DNA from 2 places in the Citrobacter koseri ATCC BAA-895 genome. Region 2 is predicted to be linked to the other one. Evidence: predicted binding sites of a transcription regulator. Region 2 holds the regulator's gene; the other holds the start of a gene.

Region 1 (7,693 bases), 2.2 Mb from region 2:
TCATGCGATGCAGCAGGCGGCGCCGTTCTTTAGCGATGACGAAGACATTTTAATGCTCTATGGCGATGTGCCGCTGATCTCTGTGGAAACCTTACAGCGTCTGCGTGACGCCAAACCGCAGGGCGGCATTGGTTTGTTAACCGTGAAGCTGGACGATCCGAGCGGTTACGGTCGTATTACGCGTGAGAACGGTAAAGTGACCGGCATCGTTGAGCATAAAGATGCCACCGACGAACAGCGTCAGATCCAGGAAATCAATACCGGTATCCTGATCGCTAATGGTGCGGACATGAAGCGCTGGCTGGCGAAACTGACCAACAATAATGCTCAGGGTGAATATTACATTACCGACATCATTGCGCTGGCGTATCAGGAAGGCCGCGAAATCGCTGCTGTACACCCGGATCGTTTAAGCGAAGTGGAAGGCGTAAACAACCGTCTGCAACTCTCTCGTCTGGAACGCGTTTATCAGTCCGAGCAGGCCGAAAAGCTGCTGCTGGCCGGTGTGATGCTGCGCGATCCCGCGCGTTTTGACCTGCGCGGCGCTCTCACCCACGGGCGCGATGTTGAAATTGATACTAACGTTATCATCAAAGGCAACGTCACGCTGGGTCACCGCGTGAAGATTGGCGCGGGTTGCGTTATTAAAAACAGTGTAATTGGCGATGACTGTGACATCAGCCCGTACAGCGTGGTGGAAGATGCGCACCTGGAAGCGGCCTGTACTATTGGTCCGTTTGCCCGTCTGCGCCCTGGCGCGGAACTGCGGGAAGGCGCTCATGTCGGCAACTTCGTTGAAATGAAAAAAGCGCGTCTGGGGAAAGGTTCGAAAGCGGGCCACCTGAGCTATCTGGGTGATGCGGAAATTGGCGACAACGTGAATATCGGCGCGGGCACCATTACCTGCAACTACGATGGCGCAAATAAATTCAAAACGATTATTGGCGATGATGTGTTTGTCGGTTCTGATACTCAGTTGGTGGCGCCGGTCACCGTGGGGAAAGGTGCGACCATCGCCGCCGGCACAACCGTTACCCGCGACGTTGCGGATAACGAACTGGTGTTAAGCCGCGTGCCGCAGGTGCATAAGCAGGGCTGGCAGCGTCCGGCGAAGAAGAAGTAAGTCTTTTTGCCGGATGGCGGCTTTGCCTTATCCGGCCTACGTTCGATGACGTTCTGTAGGCCGGATAAGCGTAAGCGCCATCCGGCAGATGAGGGATGAGGCGATAAAGATATATCGCTCGCCCAAAAGCAGTACCTATAAAAATAACCCCACTCTCTACAAGGCTCGGGGCGCCCGGAATACGGGTATTACCCAAAGTATTTCGCGCTGTGGCAAGGCGGCAAGCTTGGGAATCTACGGGAGCTTACTAAAGTAAGTGACCGTAGTGAGCAAGCGTAGCCAACGTAGCTACGGAGTGAAAGACGAAGGGAAAACAGGTTGACCGACAACGACAGGCATAATGCCAAAATCGGAATTAAATACTATGTGTGGAATTGTTGGCGCTATCGCGCAACGTGATGTAGCTGAAATCCTTCTCGAAGGTTTACGTCGTCTGGAATACCGTGGTTATGACTCTGCCGGTCTGGCCGTGGTTGATGCGGAAGGTCACATGACCCGTCTGCGTCGCCTTGGTAAAGTACAGATGCTGGCCCAGGCAGCGGAAGACCATCCTCTGTCTGGCGGCACCGGGATTGCTCACACCCGCTGGGCGACCCACGGCGAACCTTCGGAAGCAAACGCGCATCCGCATGTTTCTGACCACATTGTGGTGGTGCATAACGGCATCATCGAAAACCATGAACCACTGCGTGAAGAACTGAAAGCGCGTGGTTATACCTTCGTTTCTGAGACCGACACCGAAGTGATTGCTCACTTAGTGCACTGGGAGCTGGAACAGGGCGGGACGCTGCGTGAAGCGGTTATGCGTGCGATTCCGCAACTGCGCGGCGCGTACGGCACGGTAATCATGGATACCCGTCACCCGGATACGCTGCTGGCGGCGCGCTCTGGCAGCCCGCTGGTTATCGGTCTGGGTATGGGCGAAAACTTTATCGCTTCCGACCAGCTGGCACTGCTGCCGGTAACCCGTCGCTTCATCTTCCTGGAAGAAGGCGATATTGCGGAAGTGACCCGTCGTTCGGTCTCCATTTTCGATAAATCCGGCGCGGAAGTGAAACGTCAGGATATCGAATCCAGTCTGCAATATGATGCGGGCGATAAAGGTATTTACCGTCACTACATGCAGAAAGAGATCTACGAACAGCCGAATGCGATTAAAAATACGCTGACCGGGCGTATCAGCCACGGTGAAGTGGATTTAAGCGAGCTGGGGCCAAAAGCGAACGAACTGCTGTCTCAGGTTGAACATATTCAGATTATCGCCTGCGGCACGTCGTATAACTCCGGTATGGTCTCTCGCTACTGGTTTGAATCGCTGGCCGGTATTCCGTGCGACGTCGAAATCGCCTCTGAATTCCGCTATCGCAAATCTGCCGTACGTCGTAACAGCCTGATGATCACCCTGTCTCAGTCTGGCGAAACGGCGGATACCCTTGCCGGTCTGCGCCTGTCGAAAGAGCTGGGCTATCTGGGTTCTCTCGCCATCTGTAACGTTCCGGGTTCTTCCCTGGTGCGTGAATCCGATCTGGCGATGATGACCAACGCCGGGACGGAAATCGGCGTGGCCTCCACCAAAGCGTTTACCACTCAGCTGACCGTTCTGCTGATGCTGGTGGCGAAGCTGGCGCGTCTGAAAGGTCTGGATGCGTCTATCGAGCACGATATTGTTCACGGTTTGCAGGCGCTGCCGAGCCGTATCGAACAGATGCTGTCTCAGGACAAGCGTATCGAAGCGCTGGCGGAAGATTTCTCTGACAAACACCATGCCCTGTTCCTGGGCCGTGGCGATCAGTATCCGATCGCGCTGGAAGGCGCGCTGAAGCTGAAAGAGATCTCTTATATTCACGCAGAAGCGTATGCGGCAGGTGAGCTGAAACACGGCCCGCTGGCGCTGATCGACGCAGATATGCCGGTTATCGTGGTGGCGCCGAACAACGAATTGCTGGAAAAACTGAAATCCAACATCGAAGAAGTCCGCGCCCGTGGCGGCCAGTTGTACGTCTTCGCCGACCAGGATGCCGGTTTTGTCAGCAGCGACAACATGCACATCATTGAGATGCCGCATGTGGAAGAGGTGATTGCACCGATCTTCTACACCGTTCCGCTGCAACTGCTGGCGTATCACGTTGCGCTGATCAAAGGCACCGATGTGGACCAGCCGCGTAACCTGGCGAAATCAGTTACCGTTGAGTAATCGTGACGATGCCCTGCGAAAGCGGGGCATTTTTTTCTGCGCTGTTCTGTTTTTAATCAATTCTCCCGTCGTTTTAATGTGACAAACCGTCATCTTCAGCTACTGTTTTCAGTGTCATAAAAAGAAAATTTTCATGAAATCACATTGTCATGAAGTGAATTAACTGATTGTTTATAAATTGTTTTTTCTGTGATTTATTTCATCAGTTTCCGTTGTCATAAAACTGTCATATTTCGTACATTTAACTGTCACCTGTTTGTCCTATTTTGCTCATCGTAGCCACTTAACAATGATTTACGAAAATCTTGCAGGAGACATTATGAAAGTCATGCGTACCACTGTCGCAACTGTTGTCGCCGCGACCTTATCCATGAGCGCGTTCTCTGCTTTCGCAGCAGCGAGCCTGACAGGTGCAGGTGCAACTTTCCCTGCGCCGGTGTATGCCAAATGGGCTGATACCTATCAGAAAGAGACCGGTAGCAAAGTAAACTACCAGGGTATCGGCTCCTCCGGTGGTGTAAAACAAATTACGGCTAACACCGTTGATTTCGGTGCATCCGACGCTCCGTTGTCTGATGAAAAACTGGAGCAGGAAGGTCTGTTCCAGTTCCCGACCGTCATTGGCGGCGTAGTGCTGGCGGTGAATATCCCGGGTCTGAAGTCTGGCGAACTGGTGCTGGATGGGAAAACCCTGGGTGACATCTACCTGGGTAAAATTAAGAAGTGGGATGATGAAGCCATCACCAAACTGAATCCGGGTCTGAAACTGCCTTCTCAGAACATCGCCGTTGTGCGTCGTGCAGATGGTTCCGGCACTTCTTTCGTTTTCACCAGCTACCTGGCGAAAGTGAACGAAGAGTGGAAATCTAAAGTCGGCGCTGGCTCTACCGTTAACTGGCCGACCGGTCTGGGCGGTAAAGGTAACGACGGTATCGCCGCATTCGTACAGCGTCTGCCAGGCTCTATCGGCTATGTTGAATACGCTTATGCGAAGCAGAACAACCTGGCTTACACCAAATTGATTTCAGCGGATGGTAAACCCGTAAGCCCGACCGAAGAGAGCTTTGCTAACGCCGCGAAAGGCGCTGACTGGAGCACCTCTTTCGCTCAGGATCTGACGAACCAGCAAGGTGACGATGCGTGGCCAATCACTTCCACCACCTTCATCCTGGTCCACAAAGAGCAGAAGAAACCTGAGCAGGGCGCTGAAGTGCTGAAGTTCTTCGACTGGGCGTACAAAAATGGCGGCAAACAGGCGAATGACCTGGATTACGCCAGCCTGCCGGACAGCGTTGTTGAGCAGGTTCGTGCAGCATGGAAGACCAATGTGAAGGACAGCAGCGGTAAAGCGCTGTACTAATAGAATATCTTTAACGAACTGGCGGATGGCGCTACGCTTATCCGCCCTACAGTTCCGACTGTAGGCCCGATTTGTAGGCCGGATAAGCGTAGCGCCATCCGGCATGGGCAACTTCGTAAACGCGTTTAATGGAAAGAGTAATTTATGGCTGCAACCAAGCCTGCTTTTAACCCGCCGGGTAAAAAGGGTGACATGATATTCAGCGCGCTGGTAAAACTGGCTGCGCTGATTGTGCTATTGATGTTGGGTGGCATTATTGTCTCGCTGATTATCTCCTCCTGGCCAAGCATTGAGAAGTTTGGCTTCTCGTTCCTGTGGACTAAAGAGTGGGATGCGCCAAACGATATCTACGGCGCGCTGGTTCCCATTTATGGCACGCTGGTTACCTCGTTTATCGCTCTGCTGATCGCCGTTCCGGTGAGCTTCGGTATTGCCCTGTTTCTGACGGAACTGGCGCCGGGCTGGCTGCGTCGCCCGCTGGGCATCGCCATCGAACTGCTGGCGGCTATCCCCAGTATCGTCTACGGCATGTGGGGCCTGTTTATCTTCGCGCCGCTGTTTGCCACCTGGTTCCAGGAACCAGTCGGGAATATTCTTTCCAACATTCCGTTTGTTGGCGCACTGTTCTCCGGCCCGGCATTTGGTATCGGTATTCTGGCGGCGGGCGTCATTCTCGCCATTATGATCATTCCTTACATCGCGGCCGTTATGCGCGATGTCTTCGAACAAACCCCGGTGATGATGAAAGAGTCGGCCTACGGCATCGGCTGCACCACCTGGGAAGTTATCTGGCGTATCGTCCTTCCGTTCACCAAAAATGGGGTGATTGGCGGCGTTATGCTGGGACTGGGTCGTGCGCTGGGTGAAACCATGGCGGTGACCTTTATCATCGGTAACACCTACCAGCTCGACAGCGTTTCGCTGTACATGCCGGGCAACAGTATCACCTCTGCGCTGGCGAACGAATTTGCCGAAGCGGAGTCTGGTCTGCACGTTGCCGCGTTGATGGAACTGGGTCTGATTCTGTTTGTGATTACCTTCATTGTGCTGGCGATTTCTAAGCTGATGATTATGCGTCTGGCGAAGAATGAGGGGGCACGCTAATGGCTACGCTTGAAATGCAAACGACCGCAGAACTGGCGGAATCCCGCCGTAAAATGCAGGCTAAGCGCCGCACGAGAAACCGCATCGCATTGACGCTCTCAATGGCGACGATGGCGTTTGGGTTGTTCTGGCTCATCTGGATCCTGATGTCCACCATTACGCGTGGTTTCGACGGCATGTCGCTGGCGCTGTTTACTGAAATGACGCCGCCGCCGAATACCGCTGGCGGTGGTCTGGCGAACGCCCTGGCGGGGAGCGGACTGTTAATTTTGTGGGCGACGGTATTTGGTACGCCGCTTGGCATCATGGCGGGGATCTACCTGGCGGAATATGGCCGTAAATCCTGGCTTGCGGAAGTGATCCGTTTCATTAACGACATCCTGCTTTCCGCGCCGTCTATCGTGGTCGGTCTGTTTGTTTACACCATCGTGGTGGCGCAAATGGAGCACTTCTCCGGTTGGGCGGGCGTGATTGCGCTGGCGCTGCTACAGGTGCCTATCGTCATTCGTACCACAGAGAACATGCTGAAACTGGTGCCGGATAGCCTGCGTGAAGCGGCCTATGCGCTGGGGACGCCGAAATGGAAAATGATCTCGGCGATTACCCTGAAAGCCTCGATTTCCGGGATCATCACCGGCGTACTGCTGGCGGTTGCCCGTATTGCGGGTGAAACCGCGCCGCTGCTCTTTACTGCGCTTTCCAACCAGTTCTGGAGCACCGACATGATGCAGCCTATCGCTAACCTGCCGGTCACTATCTTTAAATTTGCGATGAGTCCGTTCGCGGAGTGGCAGCAACTGGCCTGGGCTGGGGTGTTGATCATTACCCTGTGCGTATTGTTGCTGAATATTCTGGCGCGCATCATTTTTGCGAAGAGTAAACACGGTTAATTTCAGGTGCCGGATGGCGGCGTAAACGCCTTATCTGGCCTACAGATGTGAACAGCGGTTAATTTTTTACGGCGCGGCCAACGGCGACGCCGAATGAGGAAGAGATTGAAATGAGTATGGTTGATACTGCTCCGGGTAAGATTCAGGTTCGTGATTTGAACTTCTACTACGGCAAATTCCATGCCCTGAAGGATATCAACCTGGATATCGCGAAGAACCAGGTCACGGCGTTTATTGGACCGTCTGGCTGTGGTAAATCCACACTGCTGCGTACCTTTAACAAAATGTATTCGTTGTATCCAGAGCAGCGCGCGGAAGGCGAGATCTTGTTGGATGGCGATAATATTCTCACCAACACCCAGGATATCGCTCTGCTGCGTGCCAAAGTGGGGATGGTGTTCCAGAAGCCGACGCCGTTCCCGATGTCTATCTATGACAACATCGCTTTTGGCGTGCGCCTGTTTGAGAAACTGTCTCGCGCCGATATGGACGAACGCGTTCAGTGGGCGTTGACCAAAGCCGCATTATGGAACGAAACCAAAGATAAATTGCACCAGAGCGGGTACTCTCTCTCGGGTGGTCAGCAGCAGCGTCTGTGCATTGCGCGTGGTATCGCCATTCGCCCGGAAGTTCTGCTGTTGGATGAGCCGTGTTCAGCGCTGGACCCGATTTCCACCGGGCGTATTGAAGAGCTGATCACTGAGCTGAAGCAGGACTACACCGTGGTGATCGTGACGCACAACATGCAGCAGGCTGCGCGTTGTTCCGACCACACGGCGTTTATGTATCTGGGCGAGTTGATTGAGTTCAGCAACACGGACGATCTGTTCACTAAGCCCGCTAAAAAGCAAACCGAAGATTATATTACTGGCCGCTACGGTTGATTTGGAGCTAACCATGGACAACCTAAACCTTAACAAACACATTTCCGGCCAGTTCAACGCAGAACTGGAAAGCATCCGCACCCAGGTGATGACCATGGGCGGCATGGTGGAGCAACAGCTTTCTGATGCGATCACCGC
Region 2 (7,693 bases):
GCGCTATCCGATCCCAGACGGAACAGCGCAAGATACAGCAGCGTCAAACCCACACCCGCCATCAGGCCCGCCCAGACGGTATAACGGGTCAGCAGACGCGCTTCTTTAACGCCGCGCGAGCGCGCCGCATTGACGATAACGATACCAAACACCATTGCGCCCAGCGTATCCATCGTCAGATAGCCATTCACAAAGCCATTAGAGAACGCCGCGTTCTGGTAGGCGTCCATCGCGTCGCTAATCGGGCCGGCAGGCCAGATGATTGCCGCAACGGAGAGAATAATCAGCGCGATGATTTTCAGCGGCGCCAGGAAATTACCCACCGTGTCCAGCAGTTTGCCCGGATAGAGCGATACCAGAATCACAATGGCGAAATACACCAGGCTGTAGATAAACAGCGGCAGTGCGGAATCGCCGGTCAGCGGCGCAATCCCGACTTCAAAGGAGACGGTCGCCGTACGAGGCGTTGCGAATAACGGCCCCACCGCCAGATAACAGACGGTCGCCAACAGAACGCCAGCCACTTTACCAATCGGGGTGCTCAGGCTATCAACGCCGCCGCCGACTTTCGCCAGCGCCACAACGGTAAGTACCGGAAGACCAACGGCAGTAATCAGAAAGCCGAACGCCGCAGTCCAGACGTGTTCGCCTGCCTGCAAACCGACCATCGGCGGAAAGATAATATTGCCTGCGCCAACGAACAGCGCAAATGTCATAAAGCCCAGAGCGATAATATCGCGCGATTTTAACTGATGGGTCATAAAGTTTTACTGCCTGTGGATGTGGTGTTGAAAACGTTAAATTTTCTGCCCTTCCCTGCGGGACGATACAGCGGCATTTTTAAGCAATTCCAGCGGGATATGCTCCTGGGCTGGCGCGGCGAAGAATAGTTTTTCGATTTACCGCGTAAATGCAGTCGGTATGACAGCATCTGGAGCGCAATTTAAACGCTTATAACGTTTTAAAGCAAGGTGAGATCCAAAAACCAGAAGAATATAGCGATATGAAATTAGCAACCAGTACAAAACGCTATCCATAAGAAAAAGTCATGGCTAATCATGCGAACAAAAAAGCATCAGACGTTGAAAAATTCAGCAGAGTCTTCTTTACTGCAAAGAAAATAAGCCAGCATCCGCTGGCTTATGGAAAGCTAACCTTACGAACCACAATTAAGCGCAATTTTTGGCAATTAATCGTTCCGGCAGCACAAAGCTGAAGCGCGTCCCTTTACCCGGCGAACTGTCGATAATCAATCGACTCTCGTGATGATTCAGCGCATGTTTCACAATCGCCAGACCTAATCCGCTTCCCCCGGTTTGCCGCGACCGCGCTTTGTCCACACGGTAGAAACGCTCCGTCAGACGCGGAATATGCTCAGGCGCAATCCCCGGCCCGTTATCTTCCACGCTGAACTCCGCACCGTGGGTCACATGCTGCCAGCGCACGGTAATATGCGTTCCCGCAGGCGTGTGATTCACCGCGTTATAGACCAGGTTCGAAATCGCACTGCGCAACTGTTCTTCGTTACCCAATACGCTCAGCCGGGCATCCACTTCAAACGTAAAGGTGTGTTTCTGCTGGCTGAGCGCCTGCGCCTCACGCTCGACAACGCGCAGCATCATCGGCACATCCACCCTTTCGTTCAACAGCAGCGCGGGCGCCGCCTCAATTTTCGACAGCGTCAGCAGTTGTTTCACCAGCCCTTCCATCCGGTGCGTTTGCTCACGCATCGTATGCAGCGCCTTCTCCCGCGTCGCGCCTTCCAGAGGCTGCTCCTGCATCATCTCCAGATAGCCCTGCAAGACGGTGAGCGGCGTGCGTAGTTCATGGCTGACGTTCGCGAAGAAATTGCGCCGCGCGCCTTCAAGCTGGTGCATCTGCGTCACGTCGCGCGCGACCATCAACAGTTGCTGATCGGTATAGGGCATCACGCGGATCTCCAGATGCCGCCCGGTGTTGAGCACCAGATTGAGCGGCCGGATAAAATCGCGTGTTTTGAGATACTGCGTAAATTCCGGGTAGCGCAGCAGGTTCAGAATGTTTTGCCCGTTGTCGTCCGGCCAGCGCAGCCCAAGCACCTGTTGCGCCAGTCCGTTACACCAGAAAATCCCGCCGTCTTCGGTTGTCAGCACCACCGCGTCGGGGAGGGATTCCGCCCCGCTGCGAAAGCGTTTAATCAGGTTTCCCAGTTCGCGACGCCGCTTTTTATTACGCAACTGCATCTGGTGCAGACCGTACAGCAGCGGCTCCCAGCTCCCGCGTCCCGGCGGCGGCGTCATACTCATATCGACCCACAGCCACCAGGAGAGGCGCAATAAATTCCAGAAATGCCAGATCAGCAATCCCGTTACCGACGCCAGTAAAAACCAGGGCAGATAACCAAAAAAAGCACTGAGGATAAAAGCGGGGATGCAGCAGAGGATCAGCTCCAGCACCAGCCTTTTCCATGACAGCCGTTCCAGCACGCGTCACACTCCCTTCAGAATAGTAAACCCGCCCGCCACACCGAGATGCCGGTCTGGCGGCAAGGTATTAAAAACGGGTCGAAAAGCGATACCCGGTTCCGCGTACCGTTTGCACCATACGATCGTGACCGCTGTGCTCCAGCGCTTTACGCAAACGACGAATATGTACATCGACCGTACGGTCTTCAACATACACATTCGTTCCCCAGACATGGTTGAGGAGCTGCTCGCGACTGTAGACGCGCTCAGGGTGCGTCATAAAGAAGTGTAACAATTTAAATTCGGTCGGCCCCATATCGAGCGGATTTTCCCCGGTCATCACGCGATGTGAGGTTGGATCGAGGCTAAGCCCCTGCATCTCAATCACCTCTTCTACCGCCATCGGCGAAATGCGGCGCATCACAGCTTTGATACGCGCCACCAGCTCTTTAGGGGAAAACGGCTTGGTGACATAGTCATCCGCCCCGGTTTCCAGCCCGCGCACGCGGTCTTCCTCTTCCCCTCTTGCCGTCAGCATAACCACAGGGATATCCCGGGTCATCGCTTCACGCTTGAGGTGTTTAATAAACTGAAGGCCCGACCCGCCGGGCAACATCCAGTCAAGGAGGATTAAATCCGGCCAGGGTTCATTCAGTTGGTTCACAGCACTGTCATAATCTTCGGCTTCTACTGGCTGAAAGCCATTTTGCTCGAGCACGAAGCAGACCATTTCACGAATTGGAGCTTCATCTTCTACGACCAGAATACGTCTCGCCATGATTTGCCCTGTTTAAATAAGTCGTTGTCATCAATGCGGCGCCATTATGCGTCAGATTTATGACAGATTTATGAAAAAGATAGTCGACATTCGGCTCAGGTTATTGATTTATGACAGTCACGAAACAAGATATTACCGTTCCCGACGGGTTATAATCCTGCCCACGCTTTTTCGTCATGGAACCGTTATGCGCATCCTTCACACCTCTGACTGGCATCTGGGACAAAACTTCTACAGCAAAAGCCGCGCCGCCGAGCACCTGGCGTTTCTCGACTGGCTGCTGGAAACCGCGCAATCTCACCAGGTGGATGCGATTATTGTCGCGGGTGACATTTTTGATACAGGATCGCCGCCAAGCTATGCCCGCGAGTTGTATAACCGGTTTGTTGTCAATTTACAGCAAACCGGCTGTCATCTGGTGGTGCTGGCCGGAAACCATGACTCCGTCGCCACGCTCAACGAATCCCGCGATATTCTGGCGTTTCTCAACACCACCGTGGTCGCCAGCGCAGGCCACGCGCCGCAGTACCTTTACCGTTGCGACGGCACGCCGGGCGCCGTGCTTTGCCCGATTCCGTTTTTACGCCCGCGCGACATCATCACCAGCCAGGCGGGGCTTTCAGGCAATGAAAAACAGCAGCATCTGCTCGGGGCGATCACGGATTATTACCAACAACAGTATCAGGAAGCCTGTAAGCTGCGCGGCGACGGCGATCAAACTCTGCCGGTTATCGCCACCGGGCACCTGACCACCGTCGGCGCCAGTAAAAGTGACGCGGTACGTGACATCTATATTGGCACGCTGGACGCCTTCCCGGCGCAAAACTTCCCTCCTGCCGATTATATCGCGCTGGGACACATTCACCGGGCGCAGATCATTGGCGGCACGGAACACATCCGCTACTGCGGCTCTCCGATCGCGCTGAGTTTTGATGAGTGCGGCAAAAGCAAATGCGTCCATCTGGTCAGTTTTGCAAACGGCAAATTACATCAAGTAGAGAACCTCACCGTTCCCGTCACTCAACCGCTAGCGGTGCTGAAAGGCGATCTGGCCTCCATCACCGAACAACTTGAGCAATGGCGCGATGCTCACCAGGAGCCTCCCGTCTGGCTGGATATTGAAATCACCACTGACGAATACCTTCACGATATGCAGCGCAAAATTCAGGCATTAACGGAGTCGCTGCCCGTTGAGGTTTTACTGGTGCGCCGCAGTCGGGAAAATCGCGAACGCATTATGGCTAACGAACGACGTGAAACCCTGAGCGAACTGCGCGTGGAAGACGTTTTTACCCGCCGTCTGGCGCTGGAAGAGCTGGATGAACCCCAGCGTGAACGTCTGACGCAGCTTTTTACCACCACCCTACATTCGCTGTCCGGGGAGCATGACGCATGAAGATTCTCAGCCTGCGCCTGAAAAACCTCAACTCCCTGAAGGGAGAATGGAAAGTCGATTTCACGGCAGAACCTTTTGCCAGCAACGGGCTGTTTGCCATCACCGGGCCGACCGGCGCGGGGAAAACCACGCTGCTCGACGCCATCTGTCTTGCGCTCTATCACGAGACGCCGCGCCTGAGCACCGTTTCGCAATCGCAAAACGATCTGATGACCCGCGATACGGCCGAATGCCTTGCCGAAGTGGAGTTCGAGGTTAAAGGCGAGTCTTACCGCGCTTTCTGGAGCCAGAACCGCGCCCGCAATCAGCCGGACGGAAACCTGCAAGTGCCGCGCGTGGAGCTGGCGCGCTGCGCCGACGGAAAAATCCTCGCCGATAAGGTCAAAGATAAGCTGGAGATGACGGCATCGCTTACCGGGCTGGATTACGGACGCTTTACCCGCTCCATGCTGCTGTCGCAGGGGCAGTTCGCTGCGTTTCTCAATGCGAAGCCAAAAGAGCGCGCTGAGCTTCTGGAAGAGCTGACCGGAACCGAAATCTACGGGCAGATCTCCGCGCTGGTGTTTGAAAAGCACAAGACCGCCCGCACCGACCTGGAAAAGCTTCAGGCGCAGGCCAGCGGCGTCTCGCTGTTAGCGCCGGAGCAGCAGCATTCCCTCAATGAAAGTTTGCAGGCGCTCACTGACGAAGAAAAACAGCTGCTCGCCCGCCAGCAGCTTCACCAGCAACATCTGCACTGGCTGACCCGTCAGAATGAGTTGCAGGCTGAAATGAATCGCCGCCAGCAGGCGCTGCGGGTCTCCCAGGAAGAACAGGAAAACGCGCAGCCGCAGCTGGCCGCGCTGAACCTGGCGCATCCTGCCCGGCAGTTACGCCCACACTGGGAACGCATTGAGGAACAAACCGCTGCCGCCGGGCGCACACGTCAGCAAATTCAGGAAGTGAATGCTCGCTTACAAAGCGTATTACACCTGCGCAGCCGCATTCGACACAGCGCTCAACAACAATCCGCCGAACTGCGCGCCACCATGCAGACGCTGACCGGGTGGCTCACCGAGCATGAACGCTTCCGCTTGTGGAGCAGTGAACTGGCAGGCTGGCGTGCGCTGTTTGCTCAACAGTCCAGCGATAAAGTGCAGTTGCTTAAATGGCAGCAGCAGTGTGCAAGCGATATCCGCAAGCGTGACGCGCTTCCACCGAATCCTCTGACGCTTACGCCAGAAGAGGCCACGGCAGCGCTGGCGCAGCATACGCAGCAGCAGCCGCTGCGTCAGCGGCTCGCCAGCCTGCATGGGCAGATAGCGCCTAAGCAAAAACGACGGGAACAACTGCAAACCGCGATCCAGAATAGTCAGCAGGAGTTGGCCCGACGCAGTGCGGCGCTGGAGGGTAAGCGGCAGAAATATAAAGAAAAAAATCAGCAGTTCATGGATGTAAAAACGATTTGCGAGCAGGAGGCGCGCATCAAAGATCTGGAAAGCCAGCGAGCGCTGCTGCAATCCGGTCAGCCATGCCCGCTCTGCGGCTCGACCTCGCATCCGGCGATTGCATCCTATCAGGCACTCGAACCCGGCGTGAATCAGGCGCGGCGCGATGCACTGGAAAAAGAGGTCAAGACGCTGGCTGAAGAAGGCGCCGCCTTACGCGGGCAACTGGAAACATTAACGCAGCAGCTACACCGCGACGAAAGCGAAGTGCAGGCACTGGTAAAAGAGGAGCAAGCGCTCACTCAAGAATGGCAGACGCTGTGTGACGCGCTGAACGTTACGCTGCACCCTCAGGACGATATTTCACCGTGGCTGACCGCCCGGCAGGACTATGAACAACAGCTGTATCAGCTCAGCCAGCGCCATATGTTGCAGGCGCAGATCGCCGCCCATACCGGGCAGGTTACGCAGTTTCAGCAGCAAATCGACCAGCGTCAAACCACGTTGCTGTCTGAACTGCGCCGCTACGGGTTATCCCTGCCCGCCGACGGAGAAGAAGCGTCGTGGTTAAACGCCCGCGCGGATGACGCGCAAACATGGCAACAGCGCCAGACGGAACTGGGTGAGCTACAAACGCGCATCGCGCAGTTGACTCCCCTGCTGGAGACACTACCGGAAACAGATATTCTCCCGGAGAGCGACGAGCGCGTGGCGCTGGATAACTGGCGGCAGGTACATGATGATTGCGTTTCGCTACAGAGCCAGTGGCAGACCTTGCAGCAGCAGGAAGCGCAGGAAATGCAGCGGGTAGCACAGGCGCAGGCGCACTTTGACGCCGCGCTCAAGGCTAGCGTATTTGACGATCGTGCCGCCTTCCTTGCCGCGCTGCTGGACGATGAGACCATCGCCCGCCTCGAACAACATCGCCAGGCGCTGGAAAACCAGTTACAGCAGGCGCAGGCCTTAGCCGCTCAGGCGAACCAGGCGCTGGCAGAACATCAACAACATCCGCCCGAGGGGCTGGATCTCACGCTCACACCTGAACACATTCAGCAGGCCGTGGCGCAATTAACCGGACAACTGCGGGACAATACGACGCGTCAGGGGGAGATCCGCCAGCAGCTCAAACAGGATGCGAATAACCGCCAACAGCAGCAGTCTCTGATGCTGGAGATTGAAAACGCCTCGCAGCAGGTGGAGGACTGGGGTTATCTGAACGCGTTAATCGGCTCTAAAGAGGGCGATAAATTCCGCAAATTTGCTCAGGGACTGACGCTGGATAACCTGGTCTGGCTGGCGAACAATCAGCTGACTCGCCTGCATGGTCGTTACCTGCTCCAGCGCAAGGCCAGCGAAGCGCTGGAACTGGAGGTGGTCGATACCTGGCAAGCGGATGCCGTTCGCGATACCCGCACGCTGTCGGGCGGCGAAAGTTTCCTGGTCAGTCTGGCGCTGGCGCTGGCGTTGTCCGACCTGGTCAGCCACAAAACGCGCATCGACTCCCTGTTCCTTGATGAAGGGTTCGGCACGCTGGACAGCGAGACGCTGGATACCGCGCTGGATGCCCTGGACGCGCTGAATGCCACCGGTAAGACGATTGGCGTAATAAGCCATGTGGAAGCGATGAAAGAACGCATTCCTGTGCAAA

The links. Region 2 encodes PhoB, which activates phosphate uptake and scavenging genes when phosphate is short. Its sites were predicted from a motif close to CTGTCATAAAACTGNCNNAT; they were not measured.
Region 1: the regulator PhoB is predicted to act here: its motif matches at 3,530-3,549, upstream of pstS (phosphate ABC transporter substrate-binding protein PstS).

Annotation. Positions count from the first base shown of each region.
Region 1 covers NC_009792.1:59,143-66,835, reverse strand. The annotation lists gene glmU (bifunctional UDP-N-acetylglucosamine diphosphorylase/glucosamine-1-phosphate N-acetyltransferase GlmU) at 1-1,123, shown strand, start outside; gene glmS (glutamine--fructose-6-phosphate transaminase (isomerizing)) at 1,488-3,317, shown strand; gene pstS (phosphate ABC transporter substrate-binding protein PstS) at 3,637-4,677, shown strand; gene pstC (phosphate ABC transporter permease PstC) at 4,822-5,781, shown strand; gene pstA (phosphate ABC transporter permease PstA) at 5,781-6,671, shown strand; gene pstB (phosphate ABC transporter ATP-binding protein PstB) at 6,782-7,555, shown strand; gene phoU (phosphate signaling complex protein PhoU) at 7,569-7,693, shown strand, end outside.
Region 2 covers NC_009792.1:2,568,474-2,576,166, forward strand. The annotation lists gene brnQ (branched-chain amino acid transporter carrier protein BrnQ) at 1-761, opposite strand, end outside; gene phoR (phosphate regulon sensor histidine kinase PhoR) at 1,170-2,465, opposite strand; gene phoB (phosphate response regulator transcription factor PhoB) at 2,533-3,222, opposite strand; gene sbcD (exonuclease subunit SbcD) at 3,410-4,618, shown strand; gene sbcC (exonuclease subunit SbcC) at 4,615-7,693, shown strand, end outside.